Regions from separate parts of the Streptomyces durhamensis genome, predicted to be linked through region 2. Evidence: predicted binding sites of a transcription regulator. Region 2 holds the regulator's gene; each other region holds the start of a gene.
The links. Region 2 encodes HrcA, which represses chaperone genes, less so after heat shock. Its sites were predicted from a motif close to TTNGCACTCNGNNNNNCNGAGTGCNAA; they were not measured.

Region 1: groES (co-chaperone GroES) is a predicted target of HrcA. The motif match lies at 1,560-1,586, and genes of this name have one in related genera.
Region 3: groL (chaperonin GroEL) is a predicted target of HrcA. The motif match lies at 2,193-2,219, and genes of this name have one in related genera.

Annotation. Positions count from the first base shown of each region.
Region 1 is NZ_JNXR01000027.1:28,825-32,096, reverse strand. Features, by position in the region: gene groL (chaperonin GroEL) at 1-984, opposite strand, end outside; gene groES (co-chaperone GroES) at 1,106-1,414, opposite strand; gene IO33_RS0132560 (polysaccharide deacetylase family protein) at 1,660-2,481, opposite strand; gene IO33_RS0132555 (polysaccharide deacetylase family protein) at 2,829-3,272, opposite strand, start outside.
Region 2 is NZ_JNXR01000001.1:160,964-164,235, forward strand. Features, by position in the region: gene IO33_RS0100680 (DUF3097 domain-containing protein) at 1-37, opposite strand, end outside; gene IO33_RS0100685 (MBL fold metallo-hydrolase) at 72-794, opposite strand; gene hrcA (heat-inducible transcriptional repressor HrcA) at 958-1,974, shown strand; gene dnaJ (molecular chaperone DnaJ) at 1,975-3,111, shown strand; gene IO33_RS0100700 (nitronate monooxygenase) at 3,246-3,272, shown strand, end outside.
Region 3 is NZ_JNXR01000023.1:79,136-82,407, reverse strand. Features, by position in the region: gene IO33_RS0130655 (MFS transporter) at 1-370, shown strand, start outside; gene groL (chaperonin GroEL) at 409-2,031, opposite strand; gene IO33_RS0130645 (cold-shock protein) at 2,318-2,521, opposite strand; gene IO33_RS0130640 (MoaD/ThiS family protein) at 2,953-3,228, opposite strand; gene thrC (threonine synthase) at 3,225-3,272, opposite strand, start outside.

The DNA.
Region 1 (3,272 bases), on a different contig from region 2:
GTCCTTGGTGACGGTGACGCGGCGGGCGGAGCCGAGCACGTCCAGGCCGACCTGGTCGAGCTTGAGGCCGACCTCCTCGGAGATGACGGTGGCGCCGGTGAGGATGGCCATGTCCTGCAGCATCGCCTTGCGGCGGTCGCCGAAGCCGGGGGCCTTCACCGCGACGGCGTTGAAGGTGCCGCGGATCTTGTTGACGACCAGGGTCGACAGGGCCTCGCCCTCGACGTCCTCGGCGATGATCAGCAGCGGCTTGGAGGCGCCGGCCTGGATGACCTTCTCCAGCAGCGGCAGCAGGTCCTGGATGGAGCTGATCTTGCCCTGGTTGATGAGGATGTACGGGTCGTCGAGGACGGCCTCCATACGCTCCTGGTCCGTCACGAAGTACGGCGACAGGTAGCCCTTGTCGAAGGCCATGCCCTCGGTGAAGTCCAGCTCCAGACCGAAGGTGTTGGACTCCTCGACGGTGATGACACCGTCCTTGCCGACCTTGTCCATCGCCTCGGCGATCAGCTCGCCGACCTGCTGGTCCTGGGCGGACAGCGCGGCGACGGCGGCGATGTCGGACTTCTCGTCGATCGGGCGGGCCGAGGCGAGCAGGTCGTCGGAGACGGCCTTGACCGCGGCGTCGATGCCCTTCTTCAGGGCGGCCGGGGAGGCGCCGGCGGCGACGTTCTTCAGGCCTTCGCGCACCAGCGCCTGGGCGAGCACGGTGGCGGTGGTGGTGCCGTCACCAGCGATGTCGTTGGTCTTGGTGGCCACCTCCTTCACCAGCTGCGCGCCGAGGTTCTCGTACGGGTCCTCGATCTCGACCTCGCGGGCGATCGTGACACCGTCGTTGGTGATGGTGGGGGCACCGAACTTCTTGTCGATGACGACGTTGCGGCCGCGGGGGCCGATCGTCACCTTCACCGTGTCGGCCAGCTTGTTGACGCCGCGCTCAAGGGCGCGACGGGCGTCCTCGTCGAACTTCAGAATCTTCGCCATGACAGCGGAAGCCCTCTCGGAAATCTGTGGGTGTAAAGACGACTGCGCCCCGGACGCCCGGCTTCGTTATCGGTCGCGGGGGCCAGGGGCGCAGCTCAAGAGCAAAATGTGCTCGAGGTGACTACTTCTCGATGATCGCGAGCACGTCGCGAGCCGAGAGGACGAGGTACTCCTCGCCGTTGTACTTCACCTCGGTGCCGCCGTACTTGCTGTAGAGGACGACATCGCCGACCTTGACGTCGAGCGGAAGACGCTCGCCGTTCTCGAAGCGGCCCGGGCCCACGGCGAGGACGGCGCCCTCCTGGGGCTTCTCCTTCGCGGTGTCCGGGATGACCAGGCCAGAGGCGGTGGTCTGCTCGGCGTCGAGCGGCTGGACCACGATGCGGTCCTCGAGCGGCTTGATGGCAACCTTGGAGCTGGTGGTCGTCACGATCCGACCTCCCCCTTCGGAGATCTCACGGGGTTAACTGTCTGAGGTGGCGACCAGGTGGATCCGTCGTCGCGGGTGCCGGACCTGCCCGTCGCGTGTTGGCACTCTCCAGGGGGGAGTGCCAGAGCTGAGACTATGACTGCGATTAGCACTCGGTCAAGCGGAGTGCCAATGCCGTGCGGCGCGTCGGCCGAATCCGGTCCCCGCGCTGTCTGCGCCGGGCGCCTTTGCGGCCCGGTGGGTGGTCAGTTCAGGTAGTCCTCCAGGTGCCCCACCGTCAGCCCCCTCTGCTGGACCCTGCGCAGCGCCCGCGCGGTGCGCTCGCGCAGGCTCGGTCCCGTGGTCTCGTCCGGGCCGATCAGGATGATGTCGCCGGGGCGGAGATGGTGTTCGCCGTGGGTGTAGACCAGGTCGGTCGGGGTCATGGCGGCGCGCCACAGGACGACCGTGGAGATGCCGCAGTCCGAGGCCGCGTGCAGGGTGGTGGTGTCGTACGAGCCGTACGGCGGGCGGAAGAGGCGGGGGCGCAGGCCGAGGCGGGAGCTGATCCTGTCCTGCTGGCCGCAGATCTCGGCGCGCTGGGCGGCGTAGGGCAGCCCGGACAGCGCACGGTGGTCGAGGGTGTGGTTCTCGATGCCGGCGCCCAGCCGGCGCAGGCGGGCGAAGTGGCCGTAGCCGGGGCCGGCGACGCTGTCGGTGAGGAACATGCTGAGGGGCAGCCGGAGTTCGCGGACCATGTCGACGAAGCGGGGGTCCTTGTCGGCGCCGTCGTCGTAGGTGAGGAAGACGACCCGGTCGTGGGTGGGGATGTGGTCCATGACCCGGGGCAGGACGCGGCCGGCGGTGTGCGGGGTGAGGGCCAGCGCGCGGGCGGCGGGGCTCGGCGGGCGGTCGAGGGGCTCGGTCAGGCCCCAGTGGCGGTAGCCCCGGTCGGTGGCGGGACCGGGCGGGTGCACACCCTCGGCGGCCCTCTTGCCGAGGCGCTCGATGGGATCGACGGACTGCGCACAGCCGCTGAGCAGCAGAGCCGAGGCGAGCACCCCGACCAGCACCCGCGCTGCCCCCACCCGGGACCTCCCGAAGACGGCCCCCGCGCGGGAAGGCCGGGGGCCGTCGGAGCCCACCCGGGCGCGGGGCGCCCGCCGGGCGCCGGACCTCGCCCACACACCTGCCGCCCGCGAGCCACCAGGGCTCGTCCGGGCCTCTGGCACCCGCGAGCCACGGGAAGCAGCCTGCACGCGAAGCGCTCGCAGGCCACCGGAACTCGCCCAGGCGTGGGACGCCCGCGGGCCACCGGAACCCGCCAGGGCGCGAGGCACCCGTGCGCCACCGGAGCCCGCCCGGGCGTGGGACGCCCGCGGGGCGCCGGGGGTGGTCCGGGGCGGCCGTGGGGCCTCGGAGGGCCCCGCGCAGCTCACAGGTAGTCCTCCAGGCGGGCCACGGCGTAGCCCTCGCGGGTGACCTTGTTCAGGAAGCGGCGCATGTCGTCGATCATCGTGCCGTTCCAGTCGGAGCGGCCCCGGAAGTGGGTGAGGACGATGTCGCCGCGGCGCATCTTCTGGTCGTCCTCGCGGTACTCCCAGTGGTCGACGAAGACCTCCTCGTTCCAGATCGGCGCGTACCGGATGCCGCAGGCCTTGGCGGCGCGCAGGGTGTCCTGGTTGTAGTCGCCGTAGGGCGGGCGGAAGACCGTCGGGCGCCTGCCGAACTGCTTCTCCATGATGTCCTGCATGCCGCAGATCTCGTCCCGCTGCTCCTCGTAGGACAGGCCCGGCAGGTACGGGTGGTGCAGGGTGTGGTTGTTGAGGGTGTGGCCGTAGGACTGCATCCGGCGGAAGTACCCGTAGTCGTCGTTGAC
Region 2 (3,272 bases):
CGTCGGAGGGGTGGTGGCGGGAGACGGGTGGGCGCATTCGGATGACGATAGGAGAAGCCGGCACCCAGGTGTCACGACACGCCGAAGCGGCGGGCCAGCTCGTCACGTTGCCGGCGCACGAACGCCGCGTCCACCACCGCTCCGTGACCGGGCACGTACACCGCGTCCTCGCCGCCCAGGGCCAGCAGCCGGTCGAGCGCGTCCGGCCAGCGGGCCGGGACCGCGTCCGGACCCGCCTGGGGCTCGCCGGACTCCTCGACCAGGTCGCCGCAGAAGACCACCTCCGGATCCCCCGGCACGAGCACCACGAGATCGTGGGCCGTGTGCCCCGGGCCCACGTTCGCCAACAGCGCCTGGCGGCCGCCCCCGAGGTCCAGCGTCCACTCGCCCGAGACCAGGTGCCGGGGCGGGGCCAGCGCGTCCACCGCCTCGTCGGCCGCCGCGGCCGGCAGGCCGTTTGTGATCGCGTCCCGGCGCAGGTCCTCCCGCTCGTGCGTGAGGACCGCGTCCAGGCCCACCGCCCCGTACACCTCCGCGCCCGCCATCGCCGCCGCCCCGAGGACATGGTCGAAGTGGGGGTGGGTCAGCGCGAGATGGGTCACACGGCCGCCGGTCAGTGCCTCGGCCTGGGCCCGCAGCCGCGCCCCCTCGGCCAGGCTGGAGCCGGCGTCCACCATCAGTGCCGCGCCCTCCCCGAGGACCAGTCCGGCCGTGCAGTCCCAGCCGGGCAGGCGGCACCGCCCGATCCCGGCGGCCAGCCGCTCCCACCCCAGCTCTTCCCAAGTCACCGTCATACCGCGACGCTAGCTGCACGAGCCCCCGTGACCGTACCGACCTTGCCCTGGGTGTACCCGACAGCCGTACACTGGGCGCTGGAACGCTGGCACTCACATACGAAGAGTGCCAGGCGGACGGAATCGCGGGACAGAGGGGACGACGTGCTGGAGGTGCGCGCGAATGCTGAGTGAACGCAGGCTTCAGGTACTGCGCGCCATCGTCCAGGACTACGTCGGCACCGAGGAGCCGGTCGGGTCGAAGGCCCTGACCGAGCGGCACAACCTCGGGGTCTCCCCGGCGACGGTCCGCAACGACATGGCGGCCCTGGAGGACGAGGGGTACATCGCGCAGCCGCACACCAGCGCGGGGCGCATCCCCACCGACCGGGGCTACCGGCTGTTCGTGGACAAGCTCGCGGGCGTCAAGCCGATGACGGCGCCCGAGCGGCGGGCCATCCAGAACTTCCTGGAGGGCGCCGTCGACCTCGACGACGTCGTGGCGCGGACGGTGCGGCTGCTCGCGCAGCTCACCCGGCAGGTCGCCGTCGTGCAGTACCCGTCCCTGACCCGGTCCACCGTCCGGCACGTGGAGCTGCTCTCGCTCGCTCCCGCGCGCGTGATGCTCGTGCTGATCACGGACACCGGACGGGTCGAGCAGCGGATGGTCGACTGCCCGGCGCCGTTCGGCGAGAGCTCGCTCGCCGATCTGCGCGCGCGGCTGAACAGCCGGGTCGCGGGCCGCCGGTTCACGGACGTGCCGAAGCTGGTCGAGGACCTGCCGGAGGCCTTCGAGGCCGAGGACCGCGGTACGGTCTCGACGGTGCTCTCCACTCTCCTGGAGACACTCGTCGAGGAGAACGAGGAGCGGCTGATGATCGGCGGTACCGCCAATCTCACCCGCTTCGGGCATGACTTTCCCCTCACGATCCGGCCCGTCCTGGAGGCCCTGGAGGAGCAGGTCGTGCTCCTCAAGCTCCTCGGCGAGGCGAAGGATCCGGGCGTGACGGTGCGCATCGGGCACGAGAACGCCCATGAGGGACTCAACTCCACCTCGGTGGTGTCGGTGGGCTACGGTTCGGGCGGCGAGGCGGTTGCCAAGCTCGGCGTGGTCGGACCGACCCGCATGGACTACCCGGGAACGATGGGAGCGGTACGCGCAGTGGCACGGTACGTCGGACAGATCCTGGCGGAGTCGTAAGTGGCCACGGACTACTACGCCGTTCTCGGCGTGCGCCGCGACGCGTCGCAGGATGAGATCAAGAAGGCGTTCCGTCGGCTCGCGCGCGAGCTGCACCCGGACGTCAACCCGGATCCGAAGACCCAGGAGCGGTTCAAGGAGATCAACGCCGCTTACGAGGTGCTGTCGGACCCGCAGAAGAAGCAGGTCTACGACCTCGGCGGCGACCCCCTCTCGCAGGCGGGCGGGGCCGGCGCGGGCGGATTCGGGGCGGGTGGCTTCGGCAACTTCTCCGACATCATGGACGCGTTCTTCGGTACGGCGTCGCAGCGCGGCCCGCGCTCGCGCACCCGGCGCGGCCAGGACGCGATGATCCGCATCGAGGTCGAGCTGGACGAGGCGGCCTTCGGGACCACCAAGGACATCCAGGTCGACACCGCGATCGTCTGCAACACCTGCAACGGCGAGGGCGCGGCGCCGGGCACCTCCGCCCAGACGTGTGACATGTGCCGCGGCCGCGGTGAGGTCTCCCAGGTCACCCGGTCCTTCCTGGGCCAGGTCATGACCTCGCGGCCCTGCCCCCAGTGCCAGGGCTTCGGCACCGTCGTGCCGACGCCGTGCCCGGAGTGCGCCGGCGACGGCCGCGTCCGCTCGCGCCGGACGCTGACCGTCAAGATCCCGGCCGGTGTCGACAACGGCACGCGGATCCAGCTCGCCGGCGAGGGCGAGGTGGGCCCCGGCGGCGGTCCCGCCGGTGACCTCTACGTCGAGATCCACGAGCTCCCGCACGCGATGTTCCAGCGGCGCGGCGACGACCTGCACTGCACGGTGACGATCCCGATGACAGCGGCGGCGCTCGGCACCAAGGTGCCGCTGGAGACCCTGGACGGCATGGAGGAGGTCGACATCCGGCCCGGCACCCAGTCCGGCCAGTCGATCCCGCTGCACAACCGGGGTGTCACGCACCTGCGCGGCGGCGGCCGGGGCGACCTGATCGTGCACGTCGAGGTGCAGACCCCGACCAAGCTGGACCCGGAGCAGGAGCGCCTGCTGCGCGAGCTGGCCAAGCTGCGCGGCGAGGAGCGGCCCCAGGGGCAGTTCCAGCCCGGGCAGCAGGGGTTGTTCTCGCGGTTGAAGGACGCGTTCAACGGTCGCTGACGGCGGCTGGCGGACGGCGTTCCACGGGCGCTCGGACGTGCGGTACGGGGTGCCGCGGCACCCCGTATGCCGTTGTCCTATGCCGCGGGAAGCCCCGATTCGGACTTGTTCGAAGGACGTGACAACATGCGGTCATGTCCTCCGCGCTGACCGGTCTCTTC
Region 3 (3,272 bases), on a different contig from region 2:
CTGGTCGGCCTCCCTCGCCATGCTCGCGGCCGCGCTGCTGGCCACCCTGGCCGAACTGCTGCGCTCGGTGAGCTCCTGGGAGCTGGCGGTCGTCCTGGCGCCGCCGCGCGCCCGGGCTTCCTATCTGGGCGTGGCCGGGATGGCGCAGTCGGTGCAGAAGGCGGTGGGGCCCCTGCTGCTGACCGGCGCGGTGATGACGGCCGGCCCGGCGGGCTGGCTGGCGCTCGGGGCGGCCGTCACCGGGCTCGGCGTGGTGCAACGGCAGGCCGCGCTGCGGCGGCTGACGGCCCTCGCCGCGCCCGGCGCCGGCTCCCGGACACGCCCGAGGGCGGCACTCCCCGCCACTGACAGGGAGTGCCGCCCTCGGTAAGGACGTTGATCAACCAGGGGCCGGGGCCCCGAGGTGGATCAGAAGTCCATGTCACCGCCCGGCATGCCGCCGCCGGCCGGCGCGGCGGCCTTCTCCGGCTTGTCGGCGATGACGGCCTCGGTGGTGAGGAACAGCGCGGCGATGGAGGCGGCGTTCTGCAGCGCGGAACGGGTCACCTTCGCCGGGTCGATGATGCCCTCGGCGACCAGGTCGACGTACTCGCCGGTCGCGGCGTTCAGGCCGTGGCCCGGGGTCAGGTTGCGCACCTTCTCCACCACGACACCGCCTTCGAGGCCGGCGTTGACGGCGATCTGCTTCAGCGGGGCCTCCAGGGCGATGCGCACGGCGTTGGCGCCGGTCGCCTCGTCACCCTCGAGCTCCAGCTTCTCGAAGACCTGGGAGGCCTGCAGCAGGGCCACGCCACCACCGGCGACGATGCCCTCCTCGACGGCCGCCTTCGCGTTGCGGACGGCGTCCTCGATGCGGTGCTTGCGCTCCTTGAGCTCCACCTCGGTGGCGGCACCGGCCTTGATGACCGCGACACCGCCGGCGAGCTTCGCCAGGCGCTCCTGCAGCTTCTCGCGGTCGTAGTCCGAGTCGCTGTTCTCGATCTCGGCGCGGATCTGGTTCACCCGGCCGTTGACCTGCTCGGAGGAGCCGGCACCGTCGACGATGGTGGTCTCGTCCTTGGTGATGACGACCTTGCGGGCGCGGCCCAGGAGGTCCAGGGTCGCGTTCTCCAGCTTGAGGCCGACCTCCTCGGAGATGACCTCGCCGCCCGTGAGGATGGCGATGTCACCGAGCATGGCCTTGCGGCGGTCACCGAAGCCCGGGGCCTTGACGGCGACGGACTTGAAGGTGCCGCGGATCTTGTTGACGACCAGGGTCGACAGGGCCTCGCCCTCGACGTCCTCGGCGATGATCAGCAGCGGCTTGCCCGACTGCATGACCTTCTCCAGGAGCGGGAGCAGGTCCTTGACGGAGCCGATCTTGGAGTTCGCGATGAGGATGTAGGGGTCCTCGAGCGACGCCTCCATGCGCTCCATGTCGGTCGCGAAGTAGGCGGAGATGTAGCCCTTGTCGAAGCGCATGCCCTCGGTGAGCTCAAGCTCCAGACCGAAGGTGTTGCTCTCCTCGACGGTGATGACGCCTTCCTTGCCGACCTTGTCCATGGCCTCGGCGATGAGCTCGCCGATCTGGGTGTCGGCGGCGGAGATGGACGCGGTGGAGGCGATCTGCTCCTTGGTCTCGACGTCCTTCGCCTGCTCCAGCAGGGCGGCGGAGACGGCCTCGACGGCCTTCTCGATACCGCGCTTCAGGGCCATCGGGTTGGCGCCGGCGGCGACGTTGCGCAGGCCTTCCTTGACCAGGGCCTGGGCGAGCACGGTCGCGGTGGTCGTACCGTCACCGGCGACGTCGTCCGTCTTCTTGGCGACTTCCTTGACCAGCTCGGCGCCGATCTTCTCGTACGGGTCCTCGAGCTCGATCTCCTTGGCGATGGAGACACCATCGTTGGTGATCGTGGGGGCGCCCCACTTCTTCTCGAGGACGACGTTGCGGCCCTTGGGGCCGAGCGTCACCTTCACGGCGTCCGCGAGCTGGTTCATGCCGCGCTCGAGGCCGCGCCGCGCCTCCTCGTCGAACGCGATGATCTTGGCCATGTGAAGTGGTCCCTCCAGGACTGGGGGTGATTCCTTCGGACCGCGCCCGCGCCCGCGACGGACGGCTCGCCGACCCGTGGTTCCTTGCCCCACATGGCCTGCGGGCCTCACCGACCCGGTCCTTCTTTGTCACTCTCACCTTCAGAGTGCTAACGCAATGATTAGCACTCGGCATGGTCGAGTGCAAGCGGCTCAGCCGGATCAGCCCGGGGCGAACGGGGGCAGCCCGGACACGGCGAAGGGCCCGCACCCTGTGCGAGGTGCGGGCCCTTCGTGCGAGAAACGTTCAGGCGCTGAGGCGGACCATGTCGGCCTGCGGGCCCTTCTGGCCCTGCGAGATCTCGAACTCCACCCGCTGGCCCTCTTCCAGGGTGCGGTAGCCGTCCATCTGAATGGCGCTGTAGTGGACGAAGACGTCCGCACCACCGTCGACCGCGATGAAGCCGTACCCCTTCTCCGCGTTGAACCACTTGACGGTGCCCTGAGCCATGCCTAACTCCCCTATTACTGGCCCTTGCACAGATCCGCACTTCGCGGACCCGGGTCAGACCTCACCCCCCATTGGTCGGGGGCGTGCGCCGGAACGCGTCGACCGCGGCTGAATGTATCTGTCCAACTGCCGTCTGCAACAGGTCAATCGGACGAGAATTCTGGACGGGAACGGTCCGGAATGTGGTGAGAATTCACCCGACTTCGGGGCAACTCGGGCCCCACAAACGTTACAAAAGCCGCATAAAACCCCCGCATTTTGGCTGTTTCTTGCGGGGTGCGCGGCGTGCGATCCGGGGCTTACGACCCGGAGATCGTGGTCAGGTTCCCCAACTGTACCGCGCTCAATCACGCAGAATTGCCCCCTCCGCTTCTCTTACGGAGGAGGCAATTCCATGAACAATGGGTAACCGATGTTACCCAAGGTAACGATCAACCGCCGGCGACGGCCGGAATGATGGAGACACCGGCGCCGTCCGGGGTGGCGGTGTCCAGGCCCTGCTCGAAGCGGACGTCGTCGTCGTTGACGTAGACGTTGACGAACCGGCGCAGCTTGCCCTGGTCGTCCAGGACGCGGGCGGCGATCCCCGTGTGGTTCTTCTCCAGGTCCTCGATGACCTCGGCGAGGGTCCCGCCCTCGGCGGGCACCTCGGCCTGACCGCCGGTGTAGGTGCGCAGGATGGTGGGGATGCGAACGGTCACGCTCATGCGAGGCCAGCCTCTCGGAAGGAGTCCAGGGTCGGGCGGATGGT